One region of the Streptomyces sp. NPDC006711 genome, then DNA from elsewhere that is predicted to be linked to it. Evidence: riboswitches for the same ligand, from Rfam matches in the RefSeq annotation. Region 1 holds a riboswitch; each other region holds the start of a gene.

What was found. Region 1 has a riboswitch for cyclic di-AMP ahead of ACFYM2_RS29865 (M23 family metallopeptidase). Riboswitches for the same ligand answer to the same signal wherever they lie in the genome.
Region 2: another riboswitch for cyclic di-AMP. It lies ahead of ACFYM2_RS15155 (C40 family peptidase); the one in region 1 lies ahead of ACFYM2_RS29865 (M23 family metallopeptidase).
Region 3: another riboswitch for cyclic di-AMP. It lies ahead of ACFYM2_RS09520 (transglycosylase SLT domain-containing protein); the one in region 1 lies ahead of ACFYM2_RS29865 (M23 family metallopeptidase).
Region 4: another riboswitch for cyclic di-AMP. It lies ahead of ACFYM2_RS32635 (transglycosylase family protein); the one in region 1 lies ahead of ACFYM2_RS29865 (M23 family metallopeptidase).

What each region holds. Positions count from the first base shown of each region.
Region 1 is NZ_JBIAGO010000020.1:67,381-72,547, forward strand. Features, by position in the region: gene ACFYM2_RS29855 (pitrilysin family protein) at 1-1,230, shown strand, start outside; gene ACFYM2_RS29860 (M16 family metallopeptidase) at 1,248-2,612, shown strand; cyclic di-AMP (ydaO/yuaA leader) riboswitch at 2,836-2,995, shown strand; gene ACFYM2_RS29865 (M23 family metallopeptidase) at 3,009-3,776, shown strand; gene ACFYM2_RS29870 (GntR family transcriptional regulator) at 3,970-4,680, shown strand; gene ACFYM2_RS29875 (HPr family phosphocarrier protein) at 4,743-5,024, opposite strand.
Region 2 is NZ_JBIAGO010000006.1:134,781-139,947, reverse strand. Features, by position in the region: gene ACFYM2_RS15170 (lysophospholipid acyltransferase family protein) at 37-729, opposite strand; gene ACFYM2_RS15165 (ATP-dependent Clp protease proteolytic subunit) at 981-1,610, shown strand; gene ACFYM2_RS15160 (hypothetical protein) at 1,617-1,925, shown strand; cyclic di-AMP (ydaO/yuaA leader) riboswitch at 2,263-2,446, shown strand; gene ACFYM2_RS15155 (C40 family peptidase) at 2,451-2,924, shown strand; gene ACFYM2_RS15150 (ATP-binding protein) at 2,971-3,405, opposite strand; gene ACFYM2_RS15145 (helix-turn-helix domain-containing protein) at 3,669-4,523, shown strand; gene ACFYM2_RS15140 (DUF397 domain-containing protein) at 4,555-4,776, shown strand; gene ACFYM2_RS15135 (8-amino-7-oxononanoate synthase) at 4,811-5,167, opposite strand, start outside.
Region 3 is NZ_JBIAGO010000003.1:395,562-400,728, reverse strand. Features, by position in the region: gene ACFYM2_RS09530 (hypothetical protein) at 1-286, shown strand, start outside; gene ACFYM2_RS09525 (RraA family protein) at 489-1,112, opposite strand; cyclic di-AMP (ydaO/yuaA leader) riboswitch at 1,801-1,985, shown strand; gene ACFYM2_RS09520 (transglycosylase SLT domain-containing protein) at 1,988-2,773, shown strand; gene ACFYM2_RS09515 (STAS domain-containing protein) at 3,045-3,497, shown strand; gene ACFYM2_RS09510 (DUF4157 domain-containing protein) at 3,696-5,167, shown strand, end outside.
Region 4 is NZ_JBIAGO010000027.1:32,836-38,002, forward strand. Features, by position in the region: gene ACFYM2_RS32625 (septum formation initiator family protein) at 1-319, opposite strand, end outside; gene eno (phosphopyruvate hydratase) at 446-1,732, opposite strand; gene ACFYM2_RS32635 (transglycosylase family protein) at 2,023-2,757, opposite strand; cyclic di-AMP (ydaO/yuaA leader) riboswitch at 2,759-2,926, opposite strand; gene ACFYM2_RS32640 (transglycosylase family protein) at 3,183-4,184, opposite strand; gene ACFYM2_RS32645 (cytochrome P450) at 4,406-5,167, opposite strand, start outside.

The DNA of each region.
Region 1 (5,167 bases):
GCGGCGGTGTGCCTCTGGTACGACGTCGGCTCGCGCCACGAGGTCAAGGGCCGTACCGGTCTCGCCCACCTCTTCGAGCACCTCATGTTCCAGGGCTCCCAGCAGGTCCACGGCAACGGCCACTTCGAACTGGTGCAGGGCGCCGGCGGCTCCCTGAACGGCACCACCAGCTTCGAGCGCACCAACTACTTCGAGACCATGCCCGCCCACCAGGTGGAGCTCGCGCTCTGGCTGGAGGCCGACCGCATGGGCTCGCTGCTCGCCGCCCTCGACGAGGAGTCGATGGAAAACCAGCGCGACGTCGTCAAGAACGAGCGCCGCCAGCGCTACGACAACGTGCCCTACGGCACCGCCTTCGAGAAGCTGACCGCGCTGGCCTACCCCGAGGGCCACCCCTACCACCACACCCCGATCGGCTCCATGGCCGACCTGGACGCGGCGACCCTGGACGACGCGCGCGCGTTCTTCCGCACCTACTACGCGCCCAACAACGCGGTGCTCTCGGTGGTCGGCGACATCGATCCCGAGCAGACGCTGGCCTGGGTGGAGAAGTACTTCGGCTCCATCCCCTCCCACGACGGCAAGCAGCCGCCGCGCGACGGATCGCTTCCCGCCACCATGGGCGGGCAGCTGCGCGAGGTCGTCGTCGAGGACGTCCCGGCGCGCGCCCTGATGGCCGCCTACCGGCTGCCCCACGACGGCACCCGCGAGGCCGACGCCGCCGACCTGGCGCTGACCGTCCTCGGCGGCGGCGAGTCCTCGCGTCTGCACAACCGTCTGGTGCGGCGCGACCGGACGGCGGTCGCGGCGGGCTTCGGCCTGCTGCGGCTGGCCGGCGCGCCCTCGCTCGGCTGGCTCGACGTCAAGACCTCCGGCGGCGTCGAGGTCCCCGACATCGAGGCCGCCGTCGACGAGGAGCTGGCGCGGTTCGCCGAAGAGGGCCCCACGGACGAGGAGATGGAGCGCGCCCAGGCCCAGTTGGAGCGCGAATGGCTCGACCGGCTCGGCACCGTCGCGGGCCGCGCCGACGAACTGTGCCGCTTCGCGGTCCTTTTCGGCGACCCGCAGCTCGCCCTGAGCGCGGTCGACCGCGTCCTGGAGATCACCGCGGCCGAGGTCAAGGCGGTCGCCGCCGCGACGCTGCGCCCCGACAACCGGGCGGTCCTGGTGTACGAGCCCACCGGGGCACCCGAGGCAGGCAACGACGAGGAAGAAGAGGCGGGCCAGTGACGGACGCTGTCGTGACCATGGAGTTCCACCCCAAGCCGGCCGCCGGCGCCGCCGAGCCGTGGGCCTTCCCGGCCCCCGGGCGCGACACGCTCGCCAACGGCCTGACCGTGTTGCGCTGTGACCGGCCGGGACAGCAGGTCGTCGCCGTCGAGATCTTCCTCGCGGCCCCGCTGGACGCCGAGCCCGAGGGCCTGGACGGCGTCGCCACGATCATGGCGCGCGCCCTGACCGAGGGCACCGACAAGCACTCGGCCGAGGAGTACGCCGCGGAGCTGGAGCGCTGCGGTGCCACGCTCGACGCGCACGCCGACCACCCCGGCGTCCGGGTCTCGCTCGAAGTGCCCCTCTCGCGGCTGCCGAAGGCGCTCTCGCTGCTCGCCGAGGCGCTGGCGGCCCCCGCGTTCGCCGACTCCGAGATCGAGCGCCTGGTGCGCAACCGGCTCGACGAGATCCCGCACGAGCAGGCCAACCCGGCCCGCCGCGCCGCCAAGCAGCTCTCCAAGGAGCTCTTCCCGGCCACCTCGCGCATCTCCCGGCCCCGCCAGGGCACCGAGGAGACCGTCGGGGCGATCGACGCGGCCGCCGTGCGCGCCTTCTACGAGGCGCACGTGCGTCCCGCGACGGCGACCGCCGTCATCGTCGGCGACCTGTCGGGCACCGACCTCGACGCGATCCTCGCCGACACCCTGGGCGCGTGGACCGGCGACACCGCCGAGCCGCGCCCCGTCCCGGCGATCACCGCCGACGACACCGGCCGCGTCGTCATCGTGGACCGCCCGGGCGCCGTCCAGACGCAGCTGCTCATCGGCCGCGTCGGCCCCGACCGCCACGACCGCGTCTGGGCGGCCCAGGTGCTCGGCACGTACTGCCTGGGCGGCACCCTGACGTCCCGTCTGGACCGGGTGCTGCGCGAGGAGAAGGGCTACACCTACGGTGTGCGCGCCTTCGGCCAGGTGCTGCGCTCGGGCCCCGACGGTGGCGCTGCGATGCTCGCCATCAGCGGCTCGGTGGACACTCCCAACACCGGTCCCGCGCTCGATGACCTGTGGAAGGTGCTGCGCAAGCTGGCCGCCGAAGGGCTGACGGACGCCGAGCGCGAGAGCGCCGTGCAGAACCTGGTGGGCGTAGCCCCGCTCAAGTACGAGACGGCGGCGGCGGTCGCGGCGACGCTGGCCGACCAGGTCGAGCAGTTCCTGCCGGACGACTACCAGGCCCAGTTGTACGCGCGGCTCGCCGAGACCGGCACCGTGGAGGCGACGGCGGCCGTCGTCAGCGCCTTCCCGGCCGACCGGCTCGTGACGGTGCTCGTGGGCGACGCGGCGCAGATCGAGGAGCCGGTCAGGGCGCTGGGCATCGGTGAAGTGAGCGTCGTCACGGGCTGATTGACGCCCCTTCGGCCCCCGGGATCCCCGGGGCCTCGGTGACAGGAAGGACCCCGGTGGCGCACGCGCCCCCGGGGTCTGCCCATATGTCCTGTTTGTTGGGGAGGTTGCCTCTCTGTCGTGTGGCGTACGCAACAAAATGCGGCGTCTGTTTGGTAGGAGAAAGACCGGCCGTCTAGCGTCAGTCGCGCTGTCCGTCACCACCCGCCGCAGCCGCGGCACCGGACAGCGATCGCCGAGTCCCCGATGGCGCGAGCCAGGGGAGCCGGGGACCCACTCAGTCCCTGGGGTGAATCGGACGCCTCCGCCCGCGGGGGAGTCCGTAGGAGACCTTCCTGCTCCGAACCCGTCAGCTAACCCGGTAGGCGAGATGGAAGGAAAGGACACCGCCACTCCATGGCGTTCACCCGTGCCACCGGGAAACACCGCGCGCCCAGCCGGATGACGCGCCGCAGCGCGAACATCGCGGGCATCGCCACCCTCGCCACCGCCGGAGTCGTGGGCACCCTCGCCTCCCCGGCCGTCGCCGCCCCCGACAACACCGTCACCGACACCGGTCTCACGCAGGCCATCGTCATCGGTGACACCGTCGCCGACCAGCTCGGCGCCCAGGCCGACGCGCAGAAGCAGGCGGCCGCGAAGGCCCAGGCGAAGGCGGAGGCCGAGGCCGAGGCCCGGCGCAAGGCCGAACTGCGGGCCCAGGAGGCACGCGAGGCCAAGGAGCGCGCGGCGCGCGAGGCCGAGCGCAAGCGCCTCAACACCTTTGTCGCGCCGATATCCAACAGCTATGTGTCCACCGGCTACAAGACCGGCGGGTCGCTGTGGTCCTCCGGCAGCCACACCGGCATCGACTTCCACGCGGGCATCGGCACCCCGGTGCACGCGGTGGGCCTCGGCACCGTCGTGGAGGCCGGCCCCGGCGGCGCGTACGGCAACAACGTCGTGATCAAGATGCAGGACGGCACGTACACCCAGTACGGCCACCTCTCGGTCATCCAGGTCACCGTCGGCCAGTCGGTCGAGCCCGGCACCCAGATCGCCCTGTCGGGCAACACCGGCAACACCACGGGCCCGCACCTGCACTTCGAGGCCCGCACCGGACCGGAGTACGGCTCGGACATCGACCCGGTCGCCTACCTGCGCTCGCACGGCGTGAACGTCTGAGCGTCCCACCCGAAGGCACCCCGGCGCCCCCGCGCCCACCGAAGGCCCCCGTGACGCGCGCGGGGGCCTTCGCCGTTGGCCGGAAGGCGCCCCTGGGCTCCGACGCGTCACGGGGAATTAACACGGCCTGCGTACAGTCGCCCGACCAGCGCCGACGACCGCGTCGCGCCGTGTACCAGGCGGAGGTCGAGGCATGCGCGTTCCGGCGCATTCGGTGTGCGCGGCCATCCGCGACGACATCGTGGCGGGCGTCCACGAGCCCGGCGGCCGGCTCGCCGAGGAAGCGCTCGCCCGCCGTTACGGGGTCTCGCGCGTCCCGGTCCGCGAGGCCCTGCGCACCCTGGAGTCCGAGGGGTTCGTGACCACCCGCAGATACGCCGGCGCCTGGGTGGCCGAGCCCACCGCCGCCGAGGGCGCCGACCTCCTCGAACTGCGCCTGCTGCTGGAGCCGTTGGCGGCGGCGCGGGCCGCCGCGCGCCGCGACGAGGCCCATCTCACCGTGCTGCGCGCCCTGGTGCGGCTGGGCAGGGAGCGGGCCGGGCGCGGTGCGGGCGAGGACTGCGCTGAGCTGTGGGGCTGGTTCCACGAGACGCTGGCCCAGGCCTGCGCGAGCCCGGCCCTGATCGCGCCGCTCACCCAGGTGCGGCGCAAGATCGCCTGGATGTACGTGGCCGATCCGTCCGAGCGCGGGGCCCAGGCGTGGGACGGCCTTGGCGCCGTCACCGACGCGGTGGCCCGGGGCGACGCCGAACGCGCCCGCTCGCTCATGGCCCAGCACACCGAGCGGTCCTCGCGCGCCCACCGGCCGCGCGGGCTCGGGGCGGCCGGGGTGGCCGCACCGAGCGGAACGCCGAGAAAGCGAGGGGCGCCGCGCGGGACCGAGATCGCGCGCGCCCGCACCTGACGACGAAGGACCGCCGGGCCCGTGTCGGGGCCCGGCGGTCCTTCGGTGTGCGGCCGGCCGGGTCAGACGGTCTCGGGCAGTTCCTCGAGGCCGTCGGCGACCAGCTTCGCCAGCCGGTCGAGCGCGGCGTCCGCGCCCTCGGCGTCGGAGGCCAGCACGATCTCCTCGCCGCCCTGCGCGCCCAGGCCGAGCACCGCGAGCATGGACGCGGCGTTGACCGGGTTGCCGTCGGCCTTGGCGATCGTCATGGGGACTCCGGCAGCCGTGGCGGCACGGACGAAGATGGACGCGGGGCGGGCGTGCAGGCCCTCGGCCCAGCCGACGTTGACGCGGCGCTCAGCCATGGTGTTGCCCTTCGAAATCTCTGACGGTTGTCTAGACCAGTCTCTCATGGGGTGTGCCGTGCTCCTGCCGACCCCGGGCCCGGGTGCGCCGCCGGCCGGCCCTAGGTCGTGTCTTCAAAGTCCCGTCTGGCCGGCGGGGTCTG
Region 2 (5,167 bases), on a different contig from region 1:
CCGGTACGGCGAGCGGCCCGCGCCCCGAGTGGCAGGTCAGGCGGCCGCGGCGGCCGCTTCGCGCGCTCCCCTGGCCTCGGCCGCGTACACGTCCACGTACTCCTGCTCGGACAGCGTGCGCACCGCGTACATGATCTGGTCCGTCACGGCCCGCAGCACCAGACGCTCCTCCTCAAGACCCGCGTAGCGGGAGAAGTCCAGGGGCTCGCCGAAGCGGAGCGTCACCGGTACGCGCCGGGGCAGCCTGCGCCCCTTGGGCTGGGCCTGGAACGTCCCGATGATCGCGACCGGCACCACCGGGGCGCCCGAGCGCAGCGCCATCGCGGCCACCCCGACCTTGCCCTTGTACAGCCGTCCGTCGTGCGAACGCGTGCCCTCGGGAAACACCCCCAACGCCGCGCCCCTGTCCAGGACTTGGAGCGCGGTGTCGAGCGCGGCCCGGGCCGCTTCCTTGCCCGAGCGGTCGACCGGGATCTGGCCGAGCGCGCGGAAGAAGGCAGCGGTGGCGCGGCCGGTGAGGCCCGGCGCGGTGAAGTACTCCTGTTTCGCCAGGAAGGTGAGGCGGCGCCTGAGCACCACCCCGAGCAGGAACTGATCGGTGAACGACTGGTGGTTTCCCGCGATGATCACCGCACCCGTCCCCGGCACCCGCCCGCTCCCCTCCACGCTCGGGCGGAGCAGCCACCGCAACAGCGGCGACAGCACGAGACGCAACGCGTAATAGAACACGTCAGTAAGCCCTCTCCCCAGGTGACCCCCGCGCCGCCGCACGCTAGCCATCGACGAAGGCAGCCGGGAGAGCGCCTATCGCGCCAGACCCCGCACCCGACGGCGCGATCTCTCGCTCGCCCACAGCGAAACCGCCGCCTGGCCCCTTGCCTCGCGCGTGCTCCCCGACGGATGCTCAACCCGGCGCTTCTGTACGTCCTGTACGTTTTTTACGGAGGCCGCCCCGAGGTCCGGTCAAGGAGAGGTACGCCATGAACCACCGCCCCGCCGCCCGCTATGTGCTGCCCGAGTTCCAGGAGCGCACCACCAACGGCGTCCGCACGCTCGATCCGTACTCCAAGCTCTTCGAGGAGCGGATCATCTTTCTGGGCACACCGGTCGACGACGCCTCCGCCAACGACGTGATGGCCCAGCTCATGCACCTGGAGCACGCCGATCCGGACCGGGACATCTGCCTCTACATCAACTCCCCCGGCGGCTCGCTCACCGCCATGACCGCGGTCCACGACGCGATGCGGTTCGTCAGCTGCGATGTGCAGACGTTCTGCCTGGGGCAGGTGAGTTCGGTCGCGGCGGTGCTCCTGGCGGCCGGGACGCCGGGCAAGCGCCTGGTGCAGCCGGCGTCACGGGTGCTCCTCAAGGAGCCGGCCATGGAGGAGCCGCTGCGCGGCCAGCCGTCCGATCTGGAGATCCAGGCGGCGGAAGTACTGCGCGGCCGCGCGCTGTTGACCGGGCTCCTGGCCCAGTACACCGGGCGCGCCGCCGAGCAGGTGGCCGCCGACATCGAACGGGACCTGGTCCTGGACGCCAAGGCGGCGGTGGCGTACGGGATCGCCGACCACGTCCTGGAGAGCCGCAAGACCTCCGCGCGCGGGAACTGAGGCGCCGTGCTGCCGCCGGAACTGCCGCCGCTGCCCGCGCTCACGCGCGCCGAAGGCGAGTTCATCGACGCCTATCTCGAAGTGGTCGACCTGCTCGGCCGGGTGAACCCGGCGCACGGCCATGACACCTACAGCGCGTTGCGGGCGGCGCAGGCCCTGGTGGGACGGGCGGCCGCGCTCAAGGACGCCCTCACCCTCATGCATCTGCGCGGGGAGACACGGGTGCACGCCAGCACGTTGACACGGGCGCTTCGCGTCCTGGACGGCGAGCGCCGCGCGGGCCGCCTCACGGTGCCACCCGGGACGGGGAGTTAGAGGCGCCGCGCGGCCCGGGCGGCATTCGACGCGCTCACCGGGCAGGCGAAACGGACCAGATGGAGTACCCCCTTTCGGCCCACCCGCGGCTCCACCCACTGACCCTTATGAGTTGCTTATGGCGGCCACCCCTATGCGGAATCGATCCTTCCGTAGCTGGTACGAGCCTGGTCAGGACCGGTCGAGAAGGGGTTGAAGTGCCCGTGTCCACCCGAATGGGGCAGGCGTGAGCAGTCTCACACAAAGCCGTTTCGGTCCGGTAATCCGACAGTCGTTGCGTGAAGATCCCTGAGACGACAAGCCCCCGCCACCTCGGCGAGGCGGTCCGGGCGGACGCCGAGTCCTGCCGCCGTTCCGGACGACTGGTCGACAGGAGTGGACCGGCAGGAGTGGAGGACCCGAGTACTTCGGGAGGGCCGGTGAGCCGGCCCTCCCTCGGGGTGAAGCCGCGCACGCGGCCGGGCGTCTTCGCCAGTCCGAACCCGACAGGTCATCCTTCGCAGGCGGTTTGACGAAGGGTTGCGCATGACCGCGCGGACGTACATCCCGTCCCTGGCTGTCCGCCTGGGCACCGTCTGTGCCTTCGCTCTCGCCGCGACGGGCGCCACGACGCTGGTACCGGGTGCCACGCCGGAAGCGAACGCCGCCGCCGTGGCCGCCAGGGCGCTCCATGTGGCCGCGTCCAAGAAGGGCTCGCCCTACCAGTACGGCGCGTCGGGCCCCTCACGCTTCGACTGCTCGGGGCTCACGCTCTACTCGTTCAAGCAGGCGGGCCGCCACCTGCCCCGCTCGGCGCAGCAGCAGTACAACACCTCCCGGCACGTCTCCGCTTCCTCGCGCAAGGCCGGCGACCTGGTGTTCTTCCACTCCGGAGGCAGCGTGTACCACGTCGGCATCTACGCGGGGGGCGGCCGCATCTGGCACTCGCCCAAGTCCGGGACCGTGGTGCGCCTGGAGCGGATCTGGAGCCACAGCGTCTGGTACGGGCGGGTGGGCTGACGGGCGCTCAGGAGCCGGCGCGGGTGGCGCGCCCCGGCCCGGGCGGTTATCCGTCCTGGACCGCCGTCGGCCACGGCAGTGCGATCGAGACCGTTTTGCCGCCGTCCTGCGTGGGCTCGACGGACAGCCTGCCCCCGGATTCGGCGGCCAGCCAGCGGATGATGACCATGCCCCGCCCGTTGTCCTGCTGCACGGCCGCGGGCAATCGTTTCGGCCAGCGCGGATGGCTGTCGGTGACGCCGATCCTGAGCACTTCCTCGCGCTCAAGACTCAGGTTCACGGTGAAGGTGGGCGACTGGCCGAAGGTGTGCTGCACGGCGTTGGTGGCGAGCTCGGAGACGATGAGCCGCACCGTGTCGACCGCGTCGGCGTCCGGCGGCAGGCCCCAGTCGGCCAGGATCGTGGCGGCGTAGCGCCGTGCGGCGGAGACCGAGGCGGGATCGCTCGGCAGAGTGAGGGTTGCTTCGAGATGGTCTGCCATGGCGACGCTGTCCCTTTCCCGCCCGGGCCGGCTCTGAGACTCCTGGCGAATGAGCGCTCGCGGAGAGGACGACAGGCCTCGGACTGTGCTTCGCGTCAGAGTGGCACTCATCGTGCCGGTCCCGGGCGCCATCCACCAAGATATGCATATATCTGTCGCTCAAAGCAGTGAACTCTGCGACGGAAGACCGTATGTGGGCCCACACTTACCCATCGCCGAAGACGAAGGAGGCAACAGAGCCGACAGAGCCAGAGGAGGCGGCCATGGGGCACGGACCGGCGGTGCGCAGACGCAAGCTCGGCGAGGAACTGCGGCGGCTGCGCGACGACAGGGGGCTCACCAGTGGCGAGGCGGCCGCTCTCGTCGGCTGGCACCAGTCGAAGGTGAGCCGGATCGAGACCGGCCGCAGCGGGGTCAAGCCGGCGGACGTGGCCCGGCTGCTCGACGCCTACGGCGTGCGTGACCCGCGACTGCGGGCGCTGCTGGGCGCGTTGGCGGATTCGGCGGGCGGCGCGGAGGCGGGCTGGACGCACGCGTACCGCGGGCTGCTGGCGCCGCAGTACCGGGACTTCATCAGCCTGGAGTCACAGGCGCGTTCGGCCCGGACCCTGGAGACCTCGGTGGTGCCGGGCCTGTTGCAGACGCCGGCCTACGCGCGGGCGGTGACGCGGGCCGCGCTCGGTGGTCTCGCCCCGAAGGAGGTCGACTCCCTCGTGGAGGTGCGGATCGCCCGCCAATTGGTGCTGCGCGCCGATCCCCCGCTGATGCTCAGCGCGGTACTGGACGAGGCGGTGCTGCGCCGCAGGGTGGGCGGGCCCGCGACCATGCGCGAGCAATTGCGCCACCTTGTGGAACTGGCCGCCCTGCCCCAGGTGCGGCTCCAGGTCATCCCCTTCCATTACGGCGGCTATGTCGGGCTCACCGGCCCTTTCACGATGTTTTCGTTTCCGGCCAACTCGGATCTGGATGTGGTCGTTGTCGACCACTTGACGAGTAGCCTCTATCTGGAGCGGAGAGAAGACCTGGAGGCGTACGGTGCCGCGTTCCGGACCGTCCAGGCACTCGCGCTCTCCATGGAGGACTCGTTGGATCTCATCGCCCTGATGGCCCGGGAATGACCGGGCCGGGCCGGGCGAGTGGGGAGGCATGATGTCCGCGCATCCCGCGCACGTCCCTTCCAGTCACCTTCTCACCCAGGCCGCGTGGCGGCGTCCGCGTCGCAGTGTGGGCATGAACAACTGCGTCGAGACGGCACGGCTCAATGGCGAGCTGCTGGCCGTACGCGACTCGAAACGCACTGCGGGACCCGCGCTGCTCTTCGGCACGCCGGCCTGGCGCCGCTTCATCTGCCTGGTGTCAGAAGGGAACTGATCACCCATCAGTTGATGGGGAGAACCAGTAGCACTCAATTCGTGGGCGCGGTCCGCAGGATCGTGCCCACCGCCGTCTCGATCTGCCGCTCCGTCAGGTCGGCCCGGGCCGTCAGACGGATGCGGGAGATCCCGTCCGGCACCGACGGCGGCCGGAAGCAGCCGACCGCGAGCCCGGCCGTGCGGCAGTCGGCGGCCCAGGTCACCGCCGCCTCCGGCGAGGGGGCCCGCACGGAGACCACCGCCGCGTCCGGGCGCACAGCGGCGTGCCCGGCCGAGGTGAGGCGCGCGTGCAGCTCGGCGGCGACGGCCCGGGCGCGCCCCGCGCGTTCCGGCTCCGCGCGCAGCAGCCGCAGCGCGGCGAGCGCGCCGCCGACCGCCGCCGGGGCGAG
Region 3 (5,167 bases), on a different contig from region 1:
GGTCACGGCCACGGCCGACGAGATCGACGACAGCGCCCGCACGCTCGCCCGCTGGCGGCGCGCCGTGGCGCACTGGGCAGGCCATCCGTCGAAGCCGATCCCGCCCGGCCTCAAGAGCACGGCGCGCGCCGCCCTGGACACCCGGCTCGACACCGGAACCGTCCTGCGCCTCCTGGCGGACCTGGAGACGGCGTCCGACGTGCCGGAGGGGGCCAAGTTCGAGACCTTCGCCCACCTCGACCGCGTCCTGAGCCTGGAACTCGTCCGCGAGGTGGGCACGGTCTGAGGGCGCGGGCCAGAGCGGAGCGCCGTCGCGTACGGTTCCGGCCTGCGGCCACGCGGCAGTTGGCCCGGGCCGGTCCTCAACCCCCCAGTGTGGCGCGGTAGTTGAGCCCGGGCCCGCTCGGCCGCGAAAGTCACTCAGCCGCGAAGCCCGCTCTGCCGCGAAATCCGCTCAGCCCCCGGAAGCCGCTCAGCGCGAAGCCCGCTCAGCCCTCGAAGCCGCCGTCGCTGAGGATCGCGTCGATCCGGGCGCGGTGCGCCCGCTCCCACGCGTCAAGGGACTCCTCGGCCTCCTTGGCCAGCTTGCGCCGGGCCTCGGTGAGCACCCGCTCCCAGTCCTCGCGAGGGGTGACCACGACACCCTCCTCGTCGGCCACCACCACGTCACCGGCCGCCACCCGCACACCGCCGCAGCGCACCGGGGCATTCAGCGGCCTGACGGCCTTTTTGGTGCCGGGAATGGGAATGACGCCCCGGGCGAAGACGGGAAAGCCCAACTCGCGTACCTCGGCGAGGTCACGGATGACGCCATCGGCCACGAAGGCGGCGATGCCCCGGCGTTGGGCGACCGCGCAGACGTTTCCGCCCGCCAGCGCGTAGTCCAGATCTCCCGATTCGACGACGACGACCGATCCCGGCTCGGCACGGTGGATGGCCGCGTGCAGCATGAGATTGTCGCCCGCAGGACACCGGACGGTGAATGCGGGACCGGCGACGCGCGGAATCGGGGACCACAGGGGACGCATTCCGATATCCATGACCTGGGCTCGCCCCAGAAGGTCGGCGAGAGTGGTCGTGGGAATCTTCTTGAATTCTTCGACGGCGTTCATTGTTCTTCCTTGGCGGAGGCGTGAGTTGGAGGGGAAGTCACCTGGCGGACGGCCGGGGCCGGGGGTCCGGACGGCGAATGCCGAAATGATCTCAGGCGATCTGATCCACCGCCACCATCCTTTTCCCGCCGGGGGATGCGGGCGGCACCTCCGGGCCGGCCGCCCGCCTCCGCGACCCTCCGGGGGCTCCTCTGCGAGGTCCGAGCAGGGGTCCGGGGGCCCATGAGTCGGGAAGGGACGACCGTGTCCACCGGATTCGCCACGCGTCAGCCGGCCGACGTAGAGGGCAACGGGTCCGAGTCGGCGACTCCTCGGTCGGCTGCCCGCCCGAGGCGGACCACCCACTTCGGCCACCCCACAGAGAGCGCGGAAAGTCCAATCTGTCCCAAATAGAACGCTATGGTGTTCCCTCCCTGCTCGAATAATGTCCTAATTGGGGCTATTGGGAGACCCTGGTCATTTTGCGGTACTCCCTGACCGGTTGCGCGTCGGCCGCGTGAATTGGGTCACTCGCCCGACGGGTAGTCAGCGAAGTCCGCGAGAGCATTTCCGTTCGGGCGCAAGAGAGTTGAGTGCCGGGTGGCCATGATCCACATTCCCGCTTTTCAGTGGATCAATATCGCGGGTCGGCATCCATGAATTCCGGCCTTGTTTCCGCTCGCCCTATTCGTTTAAGTTCACCGTCAATCCGGGTGGAACGCCGAATCCTGCCACCGTCCGGAAACCTCCCACACACGTATGGCAGGAGCGGGGGACCCAGGTAAGCCGCCGGTCCGGATTCCGGAACGGCTGGGGTGAAGCCGCGTGTGGCGCGGCCGGACATCTCCCGTCCGAACCCGACAGCTCACCTCGCAGGCGACGGAGAGGACATGACCATGCCTGCAAAGGGCAAGCACCGCCGGCCCAAGTCCAGCTCGTTCAGCCGGGGCCTCGCCGCCGCCGGTACGGGCGGCGCCGTACTCGCCATGCCGGTGATCGGCGCGACCACGGCCGGCGCCGCGCCGGCCCCGGCGCACTCCGCCACCGTGGCCCAGGTCGCGGCGGCCGCCAAGCCCGCCACGGTGGTGAAGGCGTCGCCCACGAGCTACGCCGTCGTCGCGGGCGACTCGCTGGCGAGGATCGCGGACGCCCTCGGCGTGAGCGGCGGCTGGAAGCAGCTGTACCAGGACAATCAGGGCGTCATCGGCAGCAATCCGGCCATGATCCACCCCGGTATCCGGCTCATCGTCAACGGTCCGGCGAAGGCGGCTGCGGCCCCCTCGGCCCGGAACGCCTCGGCCGACCGGGCCGACCGCTCCGTGCGCCCGGCCACGCTCGCCACCGCGACCGCCTCCTCGTACCCGAACAACCTCGACGGCTGGATCAAGCAGTCGCTCGACATCATGGGACGCGCGGGCATCCCCGGCACCTACGACGGCATCTACCGCAACATCATGCGCGAGTCCTCGGGCAACCCCATGGCGATCAACAACTGGGACTCCAACGCCGTGGCCGGCACCCCGTCCAAGGGACTGCTTCAGGTCATCCAGCCCACGTTCGCCGCGTTCCACGTGCCGGGCACGTCCACGGACCTCTACGACCCGGTCGCCAACATCACCGCCGCCTGCAACTACGCGGCCAAGACCTACGGGTCGATCGACAACGTCTTCGGCGCCTACTGAGCGAGGCGTTCCCAGGGCCGGGCACCCCTCACGGCGGGAGGGCGCCCGGCCCGTCCCGTGACCGCCCGGCCGGGGCCCGCACCGCGCCGTTGACGCGCGGGTTAGGGCGGCGCAAATTTTGTTCACCCCCAGGGCTGAACAATTTGAAGGCTGCACGTTTCTGCATACGTGCCTGTTCCTAGGGTGGTAGTGCGTCACCCCGGACCACGGTGACTGCCCGACGATCATGTACCCCGCAGGGGCGGGGATCCCTACTGGACCGGGAGCTGCCATGGGAACCACCGCTCGGCCGTCAGCCCCGGACCCCGTACCCCTTCCCCCGGGGCTCCTGCCGGGCCGCTGCCGCACCGCCCGCACCCATCTGGTGCGGGGCGTCACGGTGGTCGAGGTGTACGGCACCGTCGATCTGGCGTCCGCGCCCGACGTGGGCCGCCATCTCGACGCGGCCACCCACCCGGCGGGCGCCCGGGTGGTCGTGGACCTGCGCCCCGTGGACTTCTTCGACTGCGCCCTCCTCACCCTGCTGTGCCGCGCACACCGCAGGACCCGCGAGCGCGACGGAGGCCTCGGCCTGGTGTGCGTACGGCCGTGGCACCTACGGGTCCTCACGGCGGGCGGTCTCGACAGGCTGATCCGGCCGGCCACCACGGTCGAGGAGGCGGCACTCAGCGCCCTCGCCGGCCCGCCCGGCGCCGCCAACAAGCGCCGCGCGGGCGGCAGTTGACGTGCCGTACGGAGCCGGCCACGCCCCTCGGGTGCGTGACGGGCCGGGCGTGCGTGGCGGTCCGATGGTGAACGCTCTCCGTGAGGGGGCGGCGTGGAGACTGCCCCATCGACTGCCCTTCCGTACCTTCACCGCCGCATCCCGCGCTGATATGCACGTAACGCCGGACATCACGTCCCACCCACCAAAGGGGTTCACGTGCACGCGCAGGACAGCCAGCAGGGCCGATCCGTCACGCCCGGCGGTCCCGCGCCGAGGGCCGCCGAGCGCGCCGAGGCGGCGCCCGCCGGACGCGGCGGCGGCATCGGCGGGGCGTTCTCCGCCCAGCAGGTGCTCGCCCTTCAGCGGTCCGCGGGGAACGCGGCGGTGGCCGGACTGCTCGGAAGCGCGCCGGTGCAGCGCTCCTCCGTGCACGAGGTGCTGCGCGGCCCCGGCCGGCCGCTCGACTCGGACGTACGCGCCGACATGGAGAGCAGGCTCGGCGCCGACTTCGGGGACGTCCGGGTGCACAACGACGTCACGGCGCAGCGCTCGGCCGCCGAGATCGGCGCCCGCGCCTACACCTCGGGAAGCCATGTCGTGGTCGGCAGGGGCGGCGCGGACCGCCACACCCTCGCGCACGAGCTCACCCACGTCATCCAGCAGCGCCAAGGGCCCGTCGCCGGCACGGACACGGGGGAGGGCCTGAGCGTGTCGGACCCCTCGGACGCCTTCGAGCGGGCGGCCGAGGCGAACGCCACCCGGGCGCTCGCCGGGCCCGCCCCCGACGCCGAAGGGCAGCAGGAGCCGGTTCAGCGGGCGTGCCACGGCGCGGCGCACGCCCACCCCGAGGGCCAGGCCGTCGTGCAGCGAGCCGTCGGTTTCGAGTTCGAGGCGCAGTGGAACGTACGCCGGGTCGCCGACCCCGTCGCCGACGCCGCCCTGCGCGAGCGACGGGCCGAGGAGCGGGAGCGGTTGCTCGACGCCAAGCTCATGGGCCGGGCGCTCAAACCGGAGGCGAGGCAGCTGACGGAGGAGGAGAAGGCGGAACCGAGGGAAGTTCTCCGGGCCCGCTGGTTCGACGGGGACCTCCTCAACGCGGAGGGCGAACGCCGGTTGGCGCGGACCGAGTTCAGGCGACGCGGCGGCGCGCAGCGGGCGGCGACGGAGATGAGCCTCATGATCTCCAACGAGATTCCCGAGCCACCGCTGGTCGGCGAGAACCTGGGCAAGGGCCGGGGGCCCGAGGGGCTGGTGGTCAAGGGGGACAGGTTCGACCTGACCGCCGACGCCAGTCCGTCGGGCGGCTCCAACCTGGAGTGGGTGACCGACCCGCTGGACACCGTGGGTGAGGTCCGCTCCGTACTGGACCGCGTCACCAGCATGGCCCGCTACCTGAATGGGCGTCAGAAAGAACCCTTCATCCTGTCGGAGGACATCACCCAGGGCGGCGGCGTGCCCGTGCCGCATCTGCGCGTCTACCCCTTCCGAGGGGCGCTCGAATTCTCCCCGCAGACCACCGCGGGGATGCGTCTCGACCGGCTGCCGGACCTGATCGGCTACCTGTCCGACCAGGGCGCCAAGCCCAGGACGAATGCCCTGAGCGGCGCGCTGAACACCCTGCACGAGAAGGTCACCCACCGTGCCGAGCGGCGCCAGCAGGCCCGGAACGACCTCTTCGGCGGCGGCCT
Region 4 (5,167 bases), on a different contig from region 1:
CGATGTACGCGTCGTCCTGGAGCCGCGCCTTCTCGTCGCGCAGCCGCTCGACCGACTGGCGCGCGTCGGCGGCCTTGCGCTGCTGGTCGGAGATGTCGGCGCGCTGCGAGACGTACTGGCGCATCGGATAGGCGAGCGCCACGATCAGCGAGCACAGCACGAGGGCGAGCAGCGCCGCGCGGCCGGTGAGGCGGGAGCGGCGGGCCTGGCGCTTGTTCTGCGAGCGGTAGACGCGGGCCGCGGTCTGCTCGCCGAGCACCTTGAGCCGGGCCGCGGTGGAGAACCGGTCGCGGTCCTTGACCTTGGCGTCGTTGCCCATCGCTCTCCCGCCTCCCCGCCGCACACATACGTCCCCGGACACGGTACGGGACCGTGGCCGGGGACGCGGGGACGACTGGCTGGGGCTCAGCCGCCTTGGCCGCTCGGCTCGGCGAGCGGCCGGTGCTCAGTCCTTGAAGCGGGGGAAGGCGCTGCGGCCGGCGTAGACGGCGGCGTCGTCCAGGATCTCCTCGATGCGCAGGAGCTGGTTGTACTTGGCGACGCGGTCCGAGCGGGCCGGTGCGCCGGTCTTGATCTGACCGCAGTTCACCGCGACGGCGAGGTCGGCGATGGTGACGTCCTCGGTCTCGCCGGAGCGGTGGGACATCATGCACTTGAAGCCGTTGCGCTGGGCCATCTCGACGGCGTCCAGGGTCTCGGTCAGCGAACCGATCTGGTTGACCTTGACGAGCAGGGCGTTGGCGGAGCCCTCCTCGATGCCGCGGGCCAGACGCTCGGGGTTGGTCACGAACAGGTCGTCACCGACGATCTGGACCTTGGAGCCCAGGCGCGAGGTGATGGTGTTCCAGCCGGCCCAGTCGTCCTCGAACAGCGGGTCCTCGATGGAGACCAGCGGGTACGCGGAGACGAGCTCCTCGTAGTACTCGGTCATCTCGGCGGCCGAGCGGGACTTGCCCTCGAACTCGTACTTGCCGTCCTTGTAGAACTCCGAGGCGGCGACGTCGAGCGCGAGCGCGATGTCCTTGCCCGGGGCGTAACCGGCTTCCTTGATGGCCTCAAGGATGAGGTCGAGGGCGGCGCGGTTGGACTCCAGGTTCGGCGCGAAGCCGCCCTCGTCGCCGAGGCCGGTGGAGAGGCCCTTGCGCTTCAGGACGCCCTTGAGCGTGTGGTAGACCTCGGCACCCCAGCGAAGGGCCTCGGAGAAGGACTCCGCGCCGATCGGGGCGATCATGAACTCCTGGATGTCGACGTTGGAGTCGGCGTGCGACCCACCGTTGAGGATGTTCATCATCGGGACGGGCAGCAGGTGCGCGTTCGGGCCGCCGAGGTAGCGGAAGAGCGGCAGGTCGCTGGCCTCGGAGGCGGCGTGCGCGACGGCGAGCGAGACGCCGAGGATGGCGTTGGCGCCGAGCGAGCCCTTGTTGTCCGTGGCGTCCAGGTCGAACATGGCCTGGTCGATCAGGCGCTGCTCGGTGGCGTCGTAGCCGACGAGCTCCGGGCCGATCTGCTCGATGACGGCGAGGACGGCCTTCTCGACACCCTTGCCGCCGTAGCGGTTGGGGTCGCCGTCGCGAAGCTCGATGGCCTCGAAGGCACCGGTGGAGGCGCCGGACGGGACGGCAGCACGGCCGGTGCTGCCGTCGTCGAGGCCGACCTCGACCTCGACCGTGGGGTTGCCTCGGGAGTCCAGGATTTCCCGGGCTACGACGACGTCGATGGACGGCACGAGCATCTCCTTCTGGGATGTGACGCTAGATGTGACGCAGGCGGTGCAAGGGACCCGCGGGGTCGCTTCGCCTTGCGACAAGAGCCTAACCGGCTCCGGGGGTCCAGCCGGCCGAGTGCCCGCGTCCTGGGACGAAAAAGGGCCCAATGACCCTGATTCCCGGGCAAAGGCCCACAACACTACTGTCTGGTAACAGCGAAAGCCCCGGCCCGGCGCGTACGGGGGAACGCGCGCCGGGGCGGGGCTGCCTTGGGGGCGGGCCGACCTTGGGGGGCCGACCTTGGGGGCGGGCCGGCTCAGCCGAGGTGGAGCTTCTGGCCCGGGAAGATCAGGTTCGCGTCCTTGACGATGTCCTTGTTCAGGTCGAACAGCTTCTGCCAGCCACCCTGGGTGTGGTTGGCGGTCGCGATGTTGCCGAGCGTGTCGCCGGACTTGACGGTGTACTCGCCGTCGCCCTGCTTGACCGGCTCGGTGCGCTGCTCGCTGCGGCTGGCCTTCGGCGCCGCCTCGGTGCGCTGCTCGGTCCGCTGCGGCTTCTGCCGCGTCTCCTGCTGCGTCTTCTGCTGGGGCTGGACGCGCTGCTTCGGCTTCGAGGGCTTGGCCGACTTCGAAGAGGAAGAGGACGAACCGGAGGTGTCCACATCGGCCTTGGCGCCGCCGGAGCTCAGGTTGCCGGCGCCGGCGCAGGACCAGGCACCCGGGCCCTGGATGGCGAGCAGCTTCTCGGCGGCGGCTATCTGCTGGCCCTTGGTGGCCAGGTCGGCGCGCGAGGCGTACTTGGTGCCGCCGGCGGCGGCCCAGGAGGACTGCGAGAACTGGAGGCCACCGTAGTAGCCATTGCCGGTGTTGATGGACCAGTTGCCGCCGGACTCGCACTGGGCGACGGCGTCCCAGGTCTGCACGGAGGCGGCGGAGGCGTTGCCTGCCGCCATCAGCGGAGCGGCGACCGCGGCACCGGCGACGCCGGCCAGCGTGACGACACGGACGGCCTTGGACGGGCGGCGGTGCTTGCCCTTGCCGGAAAGCAGCATGAGTTCTCCTCACCGACGCCTGCGAGGTGAGCTGTCGGGTTCGGGCGTGAGCTGCCCGGCCGGACGTCGTGCGTCCGTCTTCACCCCAAGCCGGTCGGCAGTCCGTGTGAACTGCCGGGGCCGGCGCCTACCTTGGGTCCCCCGCTCCTGCCTACGGCGCATAAGCGTCGACTGTTCCCATCGGCCGACGGCAGGATTCGGCGTTCTCGGTCGAAGGGGCTCGCGGTGACGAGCGAGTCCGACGAAAACACACGCCCCGCCAATGTTCAAAGAGGCACATCGGGGTTAAAACCCCCTTACTTGCGGCCACAGAAGGGATGTTTCCGCAGGTGAGGGGCGGGGCGGACGGACCGGGCAGACGGGACACGCCAGTTGAGGCGAAGAGACCCATGTCTCACTTGCACACAACGGACATACACCCCGAACTAGCCCTGTTGCGGGGCCGAGTTCGGGGTGGCGGACGGGGCGGGGGACGCGGTGGCCGACGAGGGCGCGCTCGGGGTCGCGGGGGCCGCGGGAGCGGCGGTCACGCCCTTCAGGTCCAGGCTCTGGCCAGGCAGGATGAGGTTGGGGTCGGTGCCGATCAGGCGCTCGTTGGCGTGGTAGAGCGCGGGCCAGCCGCCCTGGACCTTGTGCGCGTCGGCGATGACCGAGAGGTTGTCGCCGGGGCGGACGGTGTAGGCGCCGCTCGCGTCAGGGGCGTTGCCGCTCTCCCGTGAGGCGCCGTCACCCCGCGAGGCGCGCTGCCCCGCGTCGCGGTTCTCGCCGGCCGGGGCGCCCGTGCCGTCGCCGGCGGCGGGGTCGGGCCGGCCGGCCTCGGCGCCGGGCGCGGTGGACCCGGGCTTGGCGCCGGCGCCGTCCTCCGGCGCGGGGGCGCCCCGGTGCTTGCCGGAGCTGGACGGGGTGGAGGCGGAGGGCGCCGGCGAGTTGGCCGGGCCGTCCTGCCGGGTGGCGTCCGGGGCCGGGGTGGCGGCCGTGCCGCCCGGAGTGGCGGCGTCCTCGGGCGTCTTGGTGGCGGGGACGGCCGGGGTCGCCGGGGTGACCGGAACCGACGGCGCGGGCGACGCGGTGGAGCCCGAGGTGTCGGGCACGCCCGGATCGACGTCCGCCGAGCCGCCGCCCTTGGTGAGGCCGGCGTCGGCGCCGCAGTTCGCGAACGCCGAGGGCCCCTTGGCCGCGAGCACCTTCTCGGCGACGGCTATCTGCTGGGCGCGGCTGGCGAGGTCGGCGCGCTGGGCGTACTCGTTGCCGCCGTACGCCTCCCAGGTGGCCTGCGAGAATTGGAGCCCACCGTACAGACCGTTGCCGAAGTCGGCGCTCCACTGCCCGCCGGACTCGCAGGAGGCGACCTGGTTCCAGGTGCCGGCGTCCGCGGCGTTCGCGCCGGTCGCGGCGAGCAGGGGAAGCGCGATGGCCGATCCGGTCACTCCCGCCGCTACGACGAGGGCGGGTGCCTGGCGGGGTCGACGATGCCGTCCATTCCCGGAGCGCATGGATAAGGCCTTCCGTGTGACTGCTGAGCCGAATGAACGGTGAACGTAGCCGTACTCGAACGTCTGTCACAAGTCGATGGACTCACGATCACATAAAAGTCACAGTCCTGACGGCGTGTCAGTCGCGCTCCGTGCGAGGCCTCCGGTACGCCGCCTCAGCGCGGCGGGGTGAACGCGACCGGCAGCGTGCGCAGTCCGCGCATGATGAGGCCGCCGCGCCAGCGCAGCTCCTCCGGTTCCACCGCCAAACGCAGGTCCGGCAGGCGCCGCAGCAGGGTCGCCAGGGCGGTCTGTCCCTCCAGTCGCGCGAGCGGCGCGCCGAGGCAGTAGTGGATGCCGTGGCCGTATCCGAGGTGCTGGTTGTCGCGCCGGCCGAGGTCGAGCGTGTCGGGATCGTCGAAGCGCTCCGGGTCGCGGTCGGCGGCGGCCAGCACGACCAGGACCGGGTCGCCGGGTGCGATGTCCTGGCCGCCGATGGTCAGCGCCTCGGTGGCGAACCGCCAGGTCGCGAGCTCGACCGGCCCGTCGTAGCGCAGCAGTTCCTCTACGCCGCTCTCCAGCAGGGCGCTCTCGCCGGCCGCGAGCGAGGCCTGGAGGCGGTGGCGCTGCCCGGGGTTGCCCAGCAGGGCGTGCATCCCGTTCCCGATCAGGTTGACGGTGGTCTCGAACCCGGCGAAGAGAAGGATGAAGGCCATCGCGGCGGCCTCGTTCTCCGTCAGGTGCTCGCCGTGGTCGCTGGCCTCGATGAGCCGCGAGATGAGGTCGTCACCGGGGTTCTCGCGCTTCTTGTGGATGAGCTCGGCGAGATAGTCGCGCATCTTCTTCACCGAACGTGCGACGCCGCCGCGCGGGCCGCCGCCGTGCCGGATCATCATCCCCGCCCAGTCGCGGAAGTCGTTCTGGTCCTCGCGGGGTAC